One region of the Paenibacillus sp. Z3-2 genome, then DNA from elsewhere that is predicted to be linked to it. Evidence: riboswitches for the same ligand, from Rfam matches in the RefSeq annotation. Region 1 holds a riboswitch; each other region holds the start of a gene.
The links. A riboswitch is a leader RNA that binds a small molecule or an ion and turns the genes downstream of it on or off. The one in region 1 is predicted to bind thiamine pyrophosphate.

Region 1 (4,218 bases):
CAGATGTACGGTCAGCGGCACAAGGCCACTCTCTCAGCCCAACTTCATTGAGCTCCCGGTTCACTTTATTTCATTGCTTCTAATGTACATCAGATGGGTATTTGTGGCAATGCCTTAATATTGCGTATTCCCGGACTGACTCGTTTTTCCTGAAGCGAAACCCTTGAACAACGTTGGTACTTTGGAATACCGTGTATTCGTGATTTTTCCTTGTGATGTACTGCTGTCTGTACGCATAATTGCATCTTTCACATTGGAAATGTTGGAGTTATCCAGGGTCATGTTAACTGCGAAGGAAGTTCCACCATTTTGGCGAACCAGCTTGCCAATATCATCTGCACGGAAATTTTTGATGTTAATCGTTCCGGCTGCATTCATCTGGAACACTTTATCATAGGCCTTGTACGCTGCTCCGCCGGTAATATTGACCGTTCCGGCCGACTTCAATGTTAGTGCATCCTCGCCCACGTCCTGCCAAACCACATTCGATATATTACAGTTTCCATAACAGTGAACACCATCGGCAGCAGGTGATCCGATATTTACATTTTTGAGCGTGGCCCCTGCCTCCAGGCGAAAGACTGGCTTTTGACCCTCTGCTTGAGATCCGTCGCCCAGTGTGGAGGGATTGGCTACAAAGGTTTTGCCTTGACCGTCATAGGTCGTATTCTTTGGAACAATAATAGTTGAATTTACAACCGTAGGTGCAGCCGCAGCCGGAACTGCACCAAATATGGAAGCAACCAAACCAGCGGACAGCAACAGCGTCAACATTTTTTTCATAACTTTATTCCTCCCTTATTCTCGTTTTTTGGTAGTACTAGCCTGAGCTTGTACTGGAAGTTCGCCAGAGGTGCACCTCTGTCTGAAATACAACCTAATCCTACCAAATAAGGAAGGGGACAAGAATAATCATTAGATCACGTTTACACTTCCCAGCATAGAACCTGATGTTTCAGCATGCTTTGTGGTCCCGTGTTTACTTGTTATGTACCGATATCAACTTCGGATATGCTCTATTTACAACCTCAATATACACAACAAAGACCACATCATCTGTTACAGACAACGTGATCTTATGAAAACATGATGGTATTCACTTTATATTCTAGGCTCCAAACCGCTGACGATACCCGCACTTCCGGCACAACTCTTCCACCGCTTCACGCTTGGAAAAACCATACACCAGATTGCTCGCTCGCTCACCCTCAATAATCTCCGAGAATGACTTCTCGTGCACGTTACCGAGGTTAATGACACCCTCACCATCAAGACAGCATGGAACCACCGTTCCATCCACTAGCACAGCCGCCTGACCGCGTAGTGCATGGCAAAATCCTTTCCCGTCATCTTCCGGTGCATCCAGACTCGGCCACTGGAACTCATGATCCTGGTTCAGGTATACATTTGGGGCGATTTTGACCCCGCTGCCTGGAACCACTTTTTCTTCAATACGAAAGTCCAGATTGAACTCACGTTCCAGCACTTCAAGGGTCTCCCGATTTCGATTCATCTGAGCATTCGTAAAGTTATCCTGCGTCAGATTCCACAGCCGGAATGAGATGATAACATTGTGCTTCACCGCTTCATGTACAAAAGACAAGATGTTGCTCAGGTACCCGTCACGATCGGTTGAACCTTCATGCCCATCGAAGCTGTGCAGAGAGAAGTTCATCTGCCGCAGCGCCGGTTTGCCAAGCAATTTATGCTGAGTCTTGGGCAGCAGCGTACCATTCGTTGTAATGTTCACCTTGAGTCCCTTCGCATGTGCGGAATCAAGCAGCAGATCTATTTTGGGATGCAACAAGGGTTCACCTTTGACATGTAAATAAATATGGTTGGTATGTGGTTTAACTTGATCCAGTATATTGTTGAAGACTTCAGGGTCAATGAATCCTTTGGCACGCTGTGTCTGCGGACAGAAGCTGCATGCCAGATTGCAGATACTTGTGATCTCAATATATACTTTTTTGAACGTTTTCAACTCGGGTCCCCATTCTGCTTAGGAGGGAGAAATCCCACCTGCATTTGTGATCCGGCCAATATGCGCCATCCCTATTATATCGGGTTCTTGAAACGAGGTAAATTGTTCGATTGTTCTAAGCACAACGAGGGACAAAAGAAATTCATTCCAACTGAAATTTGTATGATTACAACCTCGCTCCTCGGATCTGACTCCAAGTTCACCTCAACAATTCCATCATGCTGCCTCTTTACAGTTCATGTTCAAGTGATATATGCTGAACATACAACTGCATATCTTGTACATTTGCACTAGGGGAGCCCTGCGGCTGAGACGAATATGACTATTCGGACCCTTTGAACCTGATCTGGATCATACCAGCGGAGGGAAGTGGAGCGGCCTTTTAGTAAGCGGAATTTTATCATGTATATGTGAAGATAAATTGCGGATCTAACTTACAGACCCACTCATTTCTCCGGAAATGGGGGGGTCTTTTTTGTTTCTTTTGCAGAGCACAGGATGTCGTTGTTATTTCACCAGTCTGACATTAAGGGGGTGAGGATCAGATGGCCAACCATGTAACCATTCACAACGTAAGCTTCGCTTTTCCCGAAAAAAAAGATCCACCCGTACTCTCCAATGTGTCGCTTCAGGTTCAACAGAGAGAATTTGTCTCACTCATTGGCTCCAGCGGATCAGGTAAAAGCACGCTCTTCAAGCTGCTCGCAGGCTTGCATGAGCCAACCGTCGGCACCATCGACATTGCCGATGTACCGCAAGGACAACGGCTCGGACGAGTCGCCTATATGCCGCAGAAAGATCTGCTGTTATCCTGGCGGACCGTCTTGGAGAACTGCATGCTGCCTGCCGAGTTGGCACCAGGCCGACAGAACAAGGACAAGCTGCGGGCCGACATCATGGCTGGATTAGCCAGGTTCGGCCTGTCAGGTTATGAACATTCCTATCCGGATGAGTTATCCGGTGGCATGCGGCAGCGGGTAGCACTGCTTCGTACTTTGCTTACAGGCGGACAGCTCATGTTGCTGGATGAACCCTTCGGTGCGCTCGACGCCTTAACCAAACGAGAAATGCATCGCTGGTTGTTGGAGCTGTGGGAGGGCTTTGGCCAAACCGTCCTGTTTATTACACATGACATTGAAGAAGCATTGCTTTTAAGTGATCGTATTATTCTACTAACTCCAGGCGGACAAGGTCAGCAACTGCGGGAAATGACGGTTCCTTTGCCACGTCCAAGGCATTCGGACCTGATCTACGAACCGGCTCTCGTGCAGATGAGACGACAACTGGAGGAACAATTGCATGCGAAGCGATAAGGTTAGCGTCCAGACGTGGCTCTCGAAGTGGTTTTCCCAATATGGTTTGTTCATTCTGCTCATGCTCTTTTTACTGGCGATCTGGGAAACGATTGTACGTATGGGATGGGTGCCTTCCTTCATCATTCCTGCACCCACGGCCATCGCAGGCTCACTGGTTGAGCATCGTCGTCTGCTGCTGACCATACATCTGCCTGCTACCTTTATGGAGGTTGCTGTTGGTTTTGGCTTGTCCATAGTGACCGGAATTGCGCTGGCGACAGGCATGCATATGAATCGCTCGATTGAAAAGGCCTTATATCCCTTCATCGTGATCAGTCAGACGATCCCGCTGATTGCCCTGTCCCCCGTATTCATCCTGTGGTTCGGCTACACGCTGTGGAGTAAAGTCGCCGTGGTGTTCCTGATCGCGTTCTTCCCCATTGTGGTCAGTACCTACGATGGACTCCGCCAAGGCGACCCAGAACAGCGTGAACTACTACTCACCATGGGCGCCAGCAAATGGGATATTTTTCGCAAACTCCAGGTTCCGCTGGCACTCCCTTCATTTTTCTCGGGGCTAAAGATGTCTGTGGTGTACTGCGTGGTTGGGGCAACGATTGGCGAATGGCTCGGTGGCAGTAAAGGGCTCGGCTACTTCAGCCGCCGCATGTCCAGCAATATGAATACGGATGCGATGTTTGCCGCTATTGTGCTGTTATCCTTGCTGGGAATCATTTTGTTTGCACTGATTGCTTGGCTGGAGAAACGGTTTAGCTTACGGCGTCATCGTCATGGAGCCAAAAGGAAAGTTGGATAAAACTTAGACAGAAATTAGATGTAAATACAGGAGTTACGATCTTCAAAATATACCTTATGCACAATTTCAGCAGATCTTCAATCAGTACATTGTCACATTGTCCGTTAACATGCTGCTGTCCA
Region 2 (4,218 bases), 2.8 Mb from region 1:
TTTACGATGCCCCTGATTTCACAGGAGGATTGGTATAACTCCATTAATGATACAGGAATTATGGCTTTTATCCAGGGAATAGCCGTGGGGGATCAGAAGATCAACAATTATGCGATTGGTGGAGGCAGACTTGTGAAGAAAACGGCCATCGTAGGTGGGGTAGATCCTTTAACGGCTATCAAGTATTACTACCCCTCCACATGTGGTAATGGTTACCGTGCCGAAGAGGTGTTCACAGATGCAAGACAAGCAGCTGCACAAGGCTATTTCGAATATAACTGCTCTAATCGTTAGAGGAGCCTGCATGACAAAATCATGGAAGAGGTTCCTGAACTGTTTACATTACTTTCAGAAAAGACAGGACCTGTGCTAGAATAGGGTTTCGGAACAATAAAAAAAGTAATGTCTAATAGATAGGAGCAACCTCATCTTATGAGTTTATTGTCAGTAGAGAACGTGAGTCACAATTTTGGAGATCGCACATTATTTAAAAATGTATCGTTTCGCTTACTCGCCGGAGAGCGCGTAGGACTTGTTGGTGCCAATGGTGTGGGTAAATCCACACTAATGAACATCCTTACAGGTAAATTGCTTAAAGACAGTGGAAAAGTGGAATGGACACCTAAGGTCCGTTATGGATATTTGGATCAGCACACGAAGCTTACGCCGGGCAAAACCATTCGTGACGTGCTTAAGGATGCATTCCTTCCGTTGCTTGAATTGGAAAAAGAAATGATGAATATTACAGACCAGATGGCGGATGCAGATCCAGATAAGCTGGAACAGTTGCTGGAAGAGATGGGCGATATTCAGGAACAACTGGAGCAGGGCGACTTCTATCTGATTGACGTAAAAGTGGAAGAGATGGCCAATGGTCTTGGTTTGTCCGCAATTGGTCTTGATCGTGATGTCGCAGCTCTAAGTGGGGGGCAACGTACCAAGGTGCTTCTTGCCAAGCTTCTGCTTGAGAAACCTACAGCTCTTTTGCTGGATGAGCCGACCAACTATCTGGATGTAGAGCACATTGAATGGCTGTCACGTTACCTGAAGGACTACCCGCATGCGTTTCTTCTAATCTCCCATGATACGGAATTCATGAATGAAGTCGTGAATGTCATTTATCATTTGGAATTTGCCAAATTAACGCGATATGCAGCGAACTATAACAAGTTCCTGGAGATGGCGGATATGAATAAAGCCCAGCATATTGATGCGTATGAGAAGCAGCAAGAGTACATCAAGAAGCAGGAAGATTTCATTCAGCGTAACAAAGCACGTGCTTCAACCTCAGGTCGAGCGAAGAGCCGGGAGAAGCAACTGGACAGGATTGAACGTATTGATCGTCCAGATGAGGCGGCCAAACCAACGTTCAAATTCAAGGATGCCCGCGCGAGTAGCAAAACGGTCTTTGAGGGTATTGATTTTGAAATTGGATACACGTATCCTTTGCTGCCTAAAATGACGATGACGATTGAACGTGGTGAAAAAATTGCCATTGTAGGCTGTAATGGTGTGGGTAAATCGACGCTGCTGAAAACCATCTTGGGCAAGATATCTCCACTCAGTGGAAAGACCTTTTTGGGAGATTATCTCGAAACGGCCTATTTTGAGCAGGAAGTTCGTGCTGGGAACATCACGCCGATTGAGGATGTCTGGAATGAGTTCTCACATTTGACACAGAATGAAGTCCGGGGGCATCTCGCTCGCTGTGGATTAAAAAATGAGCATATTACCCGTCCGCTTAACATGCTGAGTGGTGGAGAACAAGCCAAGGTTCGTTTGTGCAAGCTCTTGATGCGTGAGAGCAACTGGATTCTGTTCGATGAGCCAACGAACCATCTGGATGTCACAGCAAAAGCTGAGTTGCAGCGTGCCTTGCAAGAATTCAAGGGAACGGTGTTGTTGGTATCTCATGAACCTGATTTCTACGAGGGTTGGGTCACCAAAACATGGAATGTCGAAGAATGGTCTGAGAAAAACTAGACGATTCAGGGAACGTTTAATAGAATTGAACGGTGACAAAAAAAACCGTCTATGGTAACATAAGCTACAACTTCATATGAACACTAGGGGGGCCGCACGATGCGGCTGAGATGGAAGAATGCGATTCCGGACCCTTTGCACCTGATCTGGATCATACCAGCGTAGGGAAGTGGCGCGCGCGTTTCAGTAAATGACCTGAGCAAACGGAAATTCGAATGAATTTCAACTGTCGGCTTAGCGAGTTGAAACATGCAGTTCCTTGTATAAGTTATGGTTTGAGTTCCATAGCTGTTTTGTACGAAATGAACTGTATGCATCATTCAGTCATCTGCTCCAATTATTAATACGCAGCCACTCCCCTACGGGAGTGGCTTTTTTGTATTTTTATAGCATTCACGCATGGAAGGAGATGAACAGTACGGCAATTTCTCATGAACATGTACACGGATCATTTGAACTGCATGTTGTATCTACGGGGGGAGAAGATCAAGCCTCTTTTGTGAAATCAGCAAAGGACGTGTGGCCGTGGGTCGACTATATTCACATACGAGAGAAAGAACTCACATGGCAACAAAAGATCGGTTGGGCTGAAAGTTTGCGTGGCATTGGAGTTCCATCTTGCTGCATCGTTATCAATGGATCAGAACTGCCCTCACAGAATGAAACCTATGGCGGTGTGCACTGGGGGCAAGAGGCTATGCGTATGTACAACACTGCTGTCATAAGCAATGTGCAACGACTTCGTCTGGGTGTATCTGTTCATTCAATCGATGAGGCAAAAATCGCTGAAGAACGGGGAGCCGATTACCTTTTCTTCGGGCATGTCTATGCAACCAACAGTAAGCCTGATCTTGACCCAAGAGGATTGCACGCTCTTGCTGAAGTGTGCTCTGGTGTCTCCGTTCCTGTTATTGCGATTGGGGGCATTGAACCGGCGAACATTCGAGCAATCCGCTCAACGGGAGCACAAGGGGTTGCCGTGATCTCGTACATATGGGGTAACGATTCACCGGATCGAGCTGCTGCATCATTAAGACAGGCAATTGTTGATACAGAAAGTCTGAGCCGCTGAATCAAGGAGATGAGATGATGAAAGAGATCGTATCGGGTCAGAACAGAAATCATTTCAGTCATCAACTGAAATCTGAACCGGAATCAAGAAACAAAAGTGTTACGGATAGACCGGATAAGATTCATGCCGAAACTATTATTGTAGGTGGAGGCGTCGTTGGTTGTGCCATTGCATATGAGCTTGCCTCCCGTGGACAGGAGGTACTGCTGGTAGAGCGTTCAGCAATCGCGGGAGGAACTTCGTGCGCCGCGGCTGGAATGCTGGCGGCAGACAGTGAGGATTTTGCTCATCCTTTGATGGCTAAGCTTGCCAGGCAGAGCAGACAGTTACTTCATGAGCAACAGGTGCTAATGGCTATCCTTAGCGGGTTAGAGGTTGGTCTGCAACGCCAGGGATTCCTGACCCCTTTTCGTTCATACAGTGAATTAAGCAGCTATAAGAACAATCGAAATTCTGCTTTGTCTGCTGATGAGGTGTGGTGGGATCGTTACACTGTGCAACAGGAGGCATCATGGCTTAACAGAGATACGTATGGAGCCTACTACAGGCCTTACGAGAGTGAGATTCTTCCTGTCAATCTAACAAAGGCATACGCTGCATCCGCTCAAGCAATGGGAGCACGGGTAATGGAAGGGATACAGGATATACGCGTGCAAGCAAACGAACATGGTGTACAGGGGATCAGCACATCGATCGGTGAGATGACATGCAAACATGTCATTATAGCGGCTGGATTACAGAGTGAAGAATTAATGAGACATGTGAATCTGAGCTTGCCTGTGTGGTCGGTAAAAGGAGAAATAGCTGCTGTTCAGTTCTCAGCTGAACATGCAGGGTACAGACCTGATAGAACGGTGTATGCCGAAGATATCTATATTGTTCCGAAAGCCAATGGAGAAGTGTGGCTTGGGGCAACCAGTCTGCCCGGCAGAACGGATCTGAACGTTTCAGTCCAGAGTGTACAGAAGCTGCTAGCAGCAGCTACCTATTGGGTACCTGGAATGAAAGAAGCTCGATTTTTGAGAGCATGGGCAGGCGTAAGACCAGCCACTCCGGATGGACTGCCTTATATAGGTGCTTGCGAGAGTGTTCCCGGGTTGTTCGCCGCCTTTGGGCATTACCGCAATGGTATTTTGCTCAGTGCTATAACAGGCAGACTAATG
Region 3 (4,218 bases), 280 kb from region 1:
GCTCAATGTTGTATGAATAATTTAACTATACAGTCTTGGTGAAACTCAATTAATTCGTTACAGTAGATCGTCAGGTAACATATTTGACCTGAGATCTCTCATTTTAGGTTATTTGGTTGATTTGGAATGTAATTTTCTCGTTTAGAGTTTCTTAAATCTCAGTGTTGATAATTCGGGGAATAAAATTAAAAATGATGGGTTGAGCGAAACAGAGCAAATAATCGAAGTTCGCCAGTTTGTCATACAAAGAGCTCGAGATGCCTTCGACCGATTAAATCATAAGTCGCGCATTTACTTATCACTTTGCTCTAGATGATTATGGAAACATGTTAATCAAACAACAAGTTATAGCTTTCAACAAAACAATTATCTGGTTTAACTCGCTTAACAACAACTCGTAGACGAAGAGCTTCCTATTTGCAAAACTTCAGATAAAGAATCCCGGCTCACAATGACATTGTGAGCCGTATTGTTAATTAAATGCACTCATATCGGTGGCAAAGGCACGAATGTCCTGCGTAATGCGCATGCTACAGAACTTCGGTCCGCACATGGAGCAGAAATGAGCTTCCTTGGCCCCTTCGGCTGGCAGCGTCTCATCATGGTAGGAAAGCGCACGTTCAGGGTCCAGTGACAGGTTAAACTGGTCACGCCAGCGGAACTCGAAGCGCGCTTTGGACAGGGCGTCATCCCGGCGCTGGGCACGTGGATGGCCTTTTGCCAGATCAGCGGCATGGGCTGCGATCTTGTAGGCGATAACCCCTTCCCGCACATCATCCTTGTTGGGCAGGCCTAGATGTTCTTTTGGCGTAACATAACAGAGCATGGACGTGCCGAACCAGCCAATCATGGCCGCCCCAATGGCGGATGTGATGTGATCGTATCCCGGGGCAATGTCGGTTGTCAGTGGACCCAGCGTATAGAACGGTGCTTCTTTGCAAATCTCCATCTGCAAGTCCACATTTTCCTTGATCTTGTGCATCGGCACGTGACCCGGGCCTTCAATCATCACTTGCACATCGTGCTTCCACGCGATCTGCGTCAGTTCTCCAAGCGTCGCCAGTTCCGCCATCTGTGCTTCATCGTTGGCATCGTAGATGCTGCCTGGGCGAAGTCCATCTCCCAGCGAGAACGCGACATCATACCTTTTCATAATCTCGCAGATTTCTTCAAAATGGGTGTACAAAAAGTTCTCCTGATGATGTGCAAGGCACCATGCTGCCATAATGGACCCACCGCGAGACACAATGCCTGTCATCCGCTTGGCCGTCATCGGGATATAACGCAGCAGCACGCCTGCATGAATCGTAAAGTAGTCCACACCCTGCTCTGCCTGCTCAATTAGCGTGTCACGGTATAACTCCCAGGTCAGTGCTTCCGCTTCGCCATTCACCTTCTCCAGCGCCTGATACAGCGGCACCGTACCGATTGGCACAGGGGAATTGCGGATAATCCATTCCCGGGTAGTATGAATGTCTTTGCCTGTGGACAGATCCATTACGGTATCCGACCCCCAGCGTACCGCCCAGGTCATCTTCTCCACCTCTTCCTCGATGGAAGAAGATACAGCAGAGTTGCCAATGTTGGCATTGATCTTCACATGAAAATGACGACCGATCAACATCGGCTCACTCTCCGGGTGATTGATGTTAGACGGCAGGATGGCTCTTCCACTCGCCAGCTCCTGGCGCACGAATTCCGGCTCCACGCCTTCACGAATGGCGGCAAACTCCATCTCTGCCGTAATGACTCCCTGCCTCGCATAATGCATCTGAGTCACACAGCGTCCTGTCTGTGCTCGCAGCGGTTTGCCACGCAATCCAGGGTACTCTTCGGCTCCAGCTCTCTTCCCTCCGGGCTTTAATCCGTTATCCTCGGGTTTAACTGTACGGCCTTGGTAAGCCTCGACATCGCCACGCTCTGTGATCCAGCGGGTACGCAGGGCTGGTAGACCTGCCCGGATATCGGCATGAAATTCGGGATCAGTCATCGGACCGCTCGTATCGTAGACACGCAGCGGCTCGTTATGCTCCACCCCTTGGGGAGTATTCGTGTCATGAAGGGCTATTTCACGCTCCGGGACAGCAATGTCCGGCCGTGAGCCCTGAATGTAGACTTTGCGGCTGCCCGGAAAGGGCTGAACCCGTCCGGCCGCCTCTGTTTTCTTTTCCACCTGCTGACCCGTATGTTCCTGTTCCATCGCTTGTTGTCCCGTTTGATTTCCTGTACTCATGTTCACTTTTCTCCTCCTTAGTGTTCCTTCGCTTGGATTGGTTGGTATCATCATTAGCTCGCTTACGTACCTGTCCCAAATCAACGCAATGCAGAGAAGAATGAGCGATCCTACACCAGACCAGAGGAGACATCATTCATGTACAGTTCACAACATAACGGAGGTTACCACAGATCATGAATCTATGAGACTTCTCTCCTTATCCAAGCCCACTTTTGCAGGTTATTGAAAAAGAAGCCCATGGAGTCCGCGCTATATCGCCTGTTCCCTGTATATAAAAAAGCCGGTCCCCGAAGGAACCGACTTTTATGTCCATCACCAATAATGCACCTTCAATCAGCTCCTTAACGGAGCACTGCAAGGGTCACATTATGTGGTGGTTGTGGTCATATCGCCGATTACTTCCCTACGCTGGTATGATCCAGATCAGGTGCAAAGGGTCCGGAATCTCATGCGATTCCGTCTCAGTCCGGACAGTTCGGACTCCCCCAGTAACGTTAACAAGTTGCGGCTTACACAAGCCGCTGTTCATATGCAATGAAGCTGGCCCCGCTGGGCCGTCCATTACAGAGTAGCGCAACCGGGACATAAAAACAACCTTTATATCCCAGATTACTAACTTAATTGGTGACAGACCTTACATCAACATCAGGATAACATGAGCCCCATCTGCGTAGCAGCTTCCTTTAGCACAGGTGCGTATTCGTGCAAAGTCTCCTGCGAAAGTCGGCTGACAGGTCCTGAGACCGAGAGCGCAGCTGCAATATTGCCTCTACGATCCATAATCGGCACCGATACCGCGGCAGCTCCCGGCTCACGTTCCTCGTAACTCGTGGCATATCCGTTATCCCGGATGTCTCCCATCTGCGCCAGATACACCGCTGGATCGATAAATACCGGCCATTCAGGCCCATTCATCAGTTCTTCACGGTCCTCGTCCGACGCAAACGCCATCAAGACTTTGCTGGAAGCCCCGACAGATAGCGGGAGTCTAACGCCGACGGGAGCAACACGGCGAATTGCCTGATCACTTTGTACAGCCTGAATCCGAATCCGTTCACTGCCATCACGCAGGTACAGACTTACGGTCTCTCCCAACCGGTCTCTCAGCCGCTCCATTGCAGGCAGCAGCAAAATCGCCGGATCATCACTGCGTGACATATGGGCTGATAGCTCCCAGATTCGTATGCCAAGTCGGTACTTCTCCGTTGCCGCATCCCGGATGACAAAGCCTCGATCCTCCAGCGTAGCCATCAGGCGATGCACTGTACTTTTGTGCAAACCAATCTGACTGGCAATTTCGGTGAGTCCCAGATCACTGCGCGTGGTAAAACATAATAATATATCCAGCGCCCGTTCTACAGCCCGGACGGTTAACTTACGATCTTCCATGGCATAATGCCCTCCTCATGTTTCATCACATGAAACTTGGTTACATAAATTATATGAGAAACGGTCTCATCTGTAAACCAAAAAGAGTTAAGATCTGAATAGGCCAAGTTATAAATATTTCCTTTTTATAAGACTAAATCCCCTGTAATTTACTCGCTAAGGGAATGTTACCCATATATCTTAAGAACTATATAACAATTGCGTAACAAATGCCCTCAATCAATTGACTTTGACTATATTGGAACATACGATAAAGATATATTACTTTAAGATATCGCTCTGAAGCAGGTTCTGAAATAGACGCAATTCTCTTTTCATGTCGTTGTTATCTTCAACTGAACTTCAAAGGAGGGGCCATTCATGTATCCAACATCCCAGAGCGAAGCCCCGCTGCAAACAAAAGTATCCGATCTGCCCTCTTCGTTATCACCGAGGCTGATTCGGTTCAAACATATTATCGTAGCGTTGCTGCTCTCCGTTGTATTTTTCCTGCTGTTTTGTTTTATTGCACTGCATGGTTATATCGCATGGGTATTATCCAATCCAACCGTAGCGCCTGTCTTCTCCAACCCGATGCAGGCCAAGAACATGAA
Region 4 (4,218 bases), 490 kb from region 1:
GGTACTCCAATGAAATTATATCTCCCGTGTGATGACTTGCAGGTACTCAATTCAAAAGATGGGGTTCTTTCCTACAACAGAAATTTCCAGAGAAAAGACAGTTTGGATAAAGCTGTGATTGCCATTCGTTTGAAAACAGAGCCTTTCTGATTCGTAGATTCTGCTGGATGCTCACCTTTATTCACACGCGTACTATGTGCACGTTTGATATCCATAGCCTCTGTTAGTTCGTTGGCGAATGCAGAACCAGAAATGACCACAGCAGATTCGGTATTTAGAAAGGCGGATCTGGGATCAAGATTATACGAACCAACCATGCTGAGGTAACCATCCATAACAAATGATTTGCCGTGTATGGAATAAGGGCCTTGGTATTCATAAATGGCCAGACTGGTATCAAGCAACCGTTTCTTAGAGCTTAAGTATCCCGCGAAAGCCAAAGGGTTAGGGGTCTGCTGGATTGAATTGGTTAGCATGACCCATTCTGCTTTTGGATTCATCGACAGATGTACTGCTTTCTTCATTTTCTTGGTAGGAATGGCATATGGCGTCTGAAGGTACACTTTCGACTTTGCTTGATTGGCGAAATGAACAAATGCTCTCCACATGGTCGGGTCTTTATACAGCCTTTGGATTGGATTGTGAATGAAAGCGACGTGGTCGGAATGAAGAGCTCCTTGAGCCCATTCCTTCGGCAACACTTTAACAAAAGGATCGCTCTGAGCCCGAGCTTTTTTATATAACTGAGCCAGCCGAGCCAGCTCTTTTAACCCCTTTGCATGATGCTGACGTTTTGCATGTTTTTCTGGTTTGGTGAATGGATGGTTCCATAACCGATCTATATATTTTTTCATTTCAACAACCGTGGTGTTCGTATTATGGTTTGGATTGTAAACAAGGACATCCCGATCGAATACATAGTCTTTTTGGGGTTGCAATGCCATGTATCTATCACCAATATTTTGGCCGCCAATGATGCCATATGTGTTGTCGACAAGAAGGATTTTGTCATGCAGACGGTTATGCCATGTCCATGGCATAACTATGTGGAGTGGTTCATAATACCTTAACTCCACATTGGGGTGAGCTGCAATGGCATCTGGAATATCACGCAATTCTCCGCGCATGTTGTGAAAAATCCCGTCTAAAATGATTCGAACATGAACACCCCGATCAGCTGCATCGAATAAAGCAGCAAAAAAGAGTTGAGATGTTTTTCCTTTTTGGATGGAGTAATAAGCCAGGTCGATGCTTGTTTTCGCCTCTCGAATGGTCTGGATTCTCACCTGACCGGATTGAAAGCCGTCCTCCAAGAGCAATACGCGATCTGTCGTACTTCCTGCTGTTAACGATTTTTGCATATCCGTATTTTCAATAGTAGATGGAGACAGAACCAAAAATAAAAGGTAAGCTGTGAAAAAAACGTATACACAATAGGACAGAATAATTGCGAATATGGTTTTAAAGATCATTCAGTACGCCCCCATTTTTATGTAAAAAGTAATTATTTGTATAGCAGTACTATCTCCTTCTGTATCTAAATTATGTTGTTTAATTAATCAAGCGACTCCGGTCAAGGTCAAACGATCAAAAGCTCAGCTCGGAGCGACTCAGAAACAGGTAGGCTATGACCCGAAATCCGATGCTTTTGCACTCAGTCAGCTTTCCTTTTATAATTCGCCACGATAATTGATAAAAATCACACATCTAGAGAGGTCGTTATACGCATGTATAATGGCCTCTTTGATTAATTCATACGTGCCCCCATCCAGTTCCTGACTGGACACGTTCCACCTGCTGGCCTATAATTACCCTAGTAATGCCCGTAACTTCATAGTTTCCCAGGGGAGTCGGAATTGGCCGGCTGAGAGTGTATCCCACCAAGATACTAACCCTTAGACCTGATCTGGATCATGCCAGCGTAGGAATCGGAGTATATCGAATTGGCACAGCCCTATGGCTGAACGCCACCTCTCTAACGCCTGCACGCGTCCCGGATTACGGGGCGCTTTTTTGACGTTCTTTTTGAATAAAAAATAACGTCATCCAGATCTCAACTGGTATAAATCTGTCGATTTATGCAAGATGATTGGATATGAAGCCAAGGAGTACCCCGTGCCACTCGGCCGGACATACCGAAGGAGAGAACCACAGATGAAATGGCGTAAAACAATGGGATTGTTGCTCTTATGTGTGCTTATGGTGACTGTAGCCGCATGTGGCGGCAAAGAAGCTGCCCCAGCAGGGCAGAACGGCAACACGAATACGGAAAGCAGCAACGAAGGTGACACTGCCGCCCTGAAAGATATTAAAGTGGTGCTCGACTGGACACCGAATACGAATCATACCGGCCTGTATGCCGCTGTAGATCAAGGTTTTTACAAGGCTGAGGGCTTGAACGTAGAGATTGTACAACCAGGTGCCGGTGGCGCAGATACAATGGTTGCCTCCAATGAAGCGCCTTTTGGCGTAAGCTATCAGGAGAGTGTAACTCAAGCCCGCACACAGGGTGTTCCATTAATCTCCATCGCAGCAGTTATTCAGCATAATACATCCGGATTCGCTGCTCCGGCGGATCGGAATATTAATTCACCGAAAGACTTTGAAGGCAAAACCTATGGCGGTTGGGGTTCCCCAGTGGAAGAAGCCGTGATGCAATCCATTATGGAAGGCGACGGAGCCGATGTATCCAAAGTGAAAAATATTAACATGGGTGATGCCGACTTTTTCACCGCAGTGAAACGGGACATTGATTTCGCGTGGATTTTCTACGCCTGGACGGGTATCGAAGCCGAACTGCGCGGGGAACCGATCGACATGTTATATGTGAAGGATTATTCAGAAGCATTGGATTACTACACGCCTGTCCTCGTAACGAACGAGCAGACGATTCAGAATGACCCTGATCTGGTGAAAGCATTCCTGAAAGCCACTTCCGAAGGGTATCAATATGCGATTGATCATCCCGAAGACGCAGCGAACATTCTGATCAAGGCCGTACCGGATCTGGACAAGGAATTGGTACTGGCAAGCCAGAAATGGCTTAGTCCGAAGTACACGGATGACGCCCCGCGTTGGGGTGAACAAAAACAGGAAGTATGGCAGAACTACACCGACTGGATGTTTAGCAAAAAACTGCTGGATGAACAGATCGATGTGAGCAAGGCATATACGAACGAGTTTTTACCCAAATAATAATCTAACTGTTAAGTTGACCTTTATGTACACAAGAACGAAGAGTGCAGAACCCATCTGAAGAAACAAAGTGTTCGCCTTTATCCCGGGATTTCCCCATTGAAAAGGAATCAAGAAATCCGGGGATAACAGCGATCGGAGGAGGGTACTGCAATCGGAGTGGTAAAGTGTACATTCGCTATGTTCGACTTATACCACCCATTCGAAAGGAGCCGTGATCTCTCATGGCAAGCACACTGCTTAGCATTCAAGTTATTCCGAAAACGCCAAATGGCGAGAACTCTTATCCTTACGTAGATCGCGCCATTGAAGTTATTCAACAATCTGGCCTGAAGTATCAGGTGAACCCGCTCGACACCACCATGGAGGGGGAACTGGAGGAACTGTTGGAGGTTGTCCGCAAGATGCATGAGGTACTCGTGGAAGCTGGCAGCCCAAGCATCATCTCCCAGATCAAAATCGCCCATAGCCCTACTGGCTTCAGCATGGATACCCTGACGGAGAAATATCGCTAATGCACGCCTATTTCAAAAGCGTATGGCCGCCCTTTGTGGCGGTTATTCTCTTTATAGCGATATGGCAGGGGGCCGTTTCCCTGTTCCATATCGAGAAATGGATGCTGCCGGCACCGTCCGACATCGCCCGCGAAGCGGCATCCCAGGCCGAGCGACTTGGCATGCACGCCTCCGCAACCATTCAGTTAACGCTGATCGGATTCGCGGCAGGCACGGCGGTCGGATTGCTGATTGCGATGGTGCTCCATTTGGTCCCTTTTCTCAAATCAGCCCTGTATCCTTTACTTATTCTTAGTCAAAATATTCCGACCATCGCGCTGGCGCCGCTCCTGTTAATCTGGTTCGGATTCGGGCTGCTGCCCAAGCTGATTACGATCATCCTGGTCTGCTTCTTTCCCGTTGCGGTGGCGGCCATGGACGGCTTGACCCGTACTGATGCCGCGATGATGAACTATATGCGCATGGCTGGTGCCAAACGTCACCAGATCTTCTGGAAGTTGGAGCTTCC

Region 2: it holds a riboswitch for thiamine pyrophosphate, as region 1 does, so the genes downstream of both, M1D71_RS16755 (thiamine phosphate synthase) here and M1D71_RS04105 (ABC transporter ATP-binding protein) in region 1, are expected to answer to the same signal.
Region 3: it holds a riboswitch for thiamine pyrophosphate, as region 1 does, so the genes downstream of both, thiC (phosphomethylpyrimidine synthase ThiC) here and M1D71_RS04105 (ABC transporter ATP-binding protein) in region 1, are expected to answer to the same signal.
Region 4: it holds a riboswitch for thiamine pyrophosphate, as region 1 does, so the genes downstream of both, M1D71_RS02205 (ABC transporter substrate-binding protein) here and M1D71_RS04105 (ABC transporter ATP-binding protein) in region 1, are expected to answer to the same signal.

Annotation. Positions count from the first base shown of each region.
Region 1 covers NZ_CP096397.1:938,749-942,966, reverse strand. Annotated here, with positions in the region: gene M1D71_RS04115 (pectate lyase) at 115-783, opposite strand; gene M1D71_RS04110 (radical SAM/SPASM domain-containing protein) at 1,109-1,984, opposite strand; TPP riboswitch at 2,267-2,369, shown strand; gene M1D71_RS04105 (ABC transporter ATP-binding protein) at 2,530-3,297, shown strand; gene M1D71_RS04100 (ABC transporter permease) at 3,284-4,096, shown strand.
Region 2 covers NZ_CP096397.1:3,739,524-3,743,741, reverse strand. Annotated here, with positions in the region: gene M1D71_RS16765 (hypothetical protein) at 1-294, shown strand, start outside; gene M1D71_RS16760 (ABC-F family ATP-binding cassette domain-containing protein) at 433-1,983, shown strand; TPP riboswitch at 2,059-2,168, shown strand; gene M1D71_RS16755 (thiamine phosphate synthase) at 2,360-3,055, shown strand; gene thiO (glycine oxidase ThiO) at 3,070-4,218, shown strand, end outside.
Region 3 covers NZ_CP096397.1:656,622-660,839, reverse strand. Annotated here, with positions in the region: gene thiC (phosphomethylpyrimidine synthase ThiC) at 473-2,200, opposite strand; TPP riboswitch at 2,620-2,733, opposite strand; gene M1D71_RS03170 (IclR family transcriptional regulator) at 2,882-3,625, opposite strand; gene M1D71_RS03165 (alpha/beta hydrolase) at 3,986-4,218, shown strand, end outside.
Region 4 covers NZ_CP096397.1:444,214-448,431, reverse strand. Annotated here, with positions in the region: gene M1D71_RS02210 (phospholipase D-like domain-containing protein) at 72-1,472, opposite strand; TPP riboswitch at 1,834-1,946, shown strand; gene M1D71_RS02205 (ABC transporter substrate-binding protein) at 2,155-3,195, shown strand; gene M1D71_RS02200 (MTH1187 family thiamine-binding protein) at 3,420-3,710, shown strand; gene M1D71_RS02195 (ABC transporter permease) at 3,710-4,218, shown strand, end outside.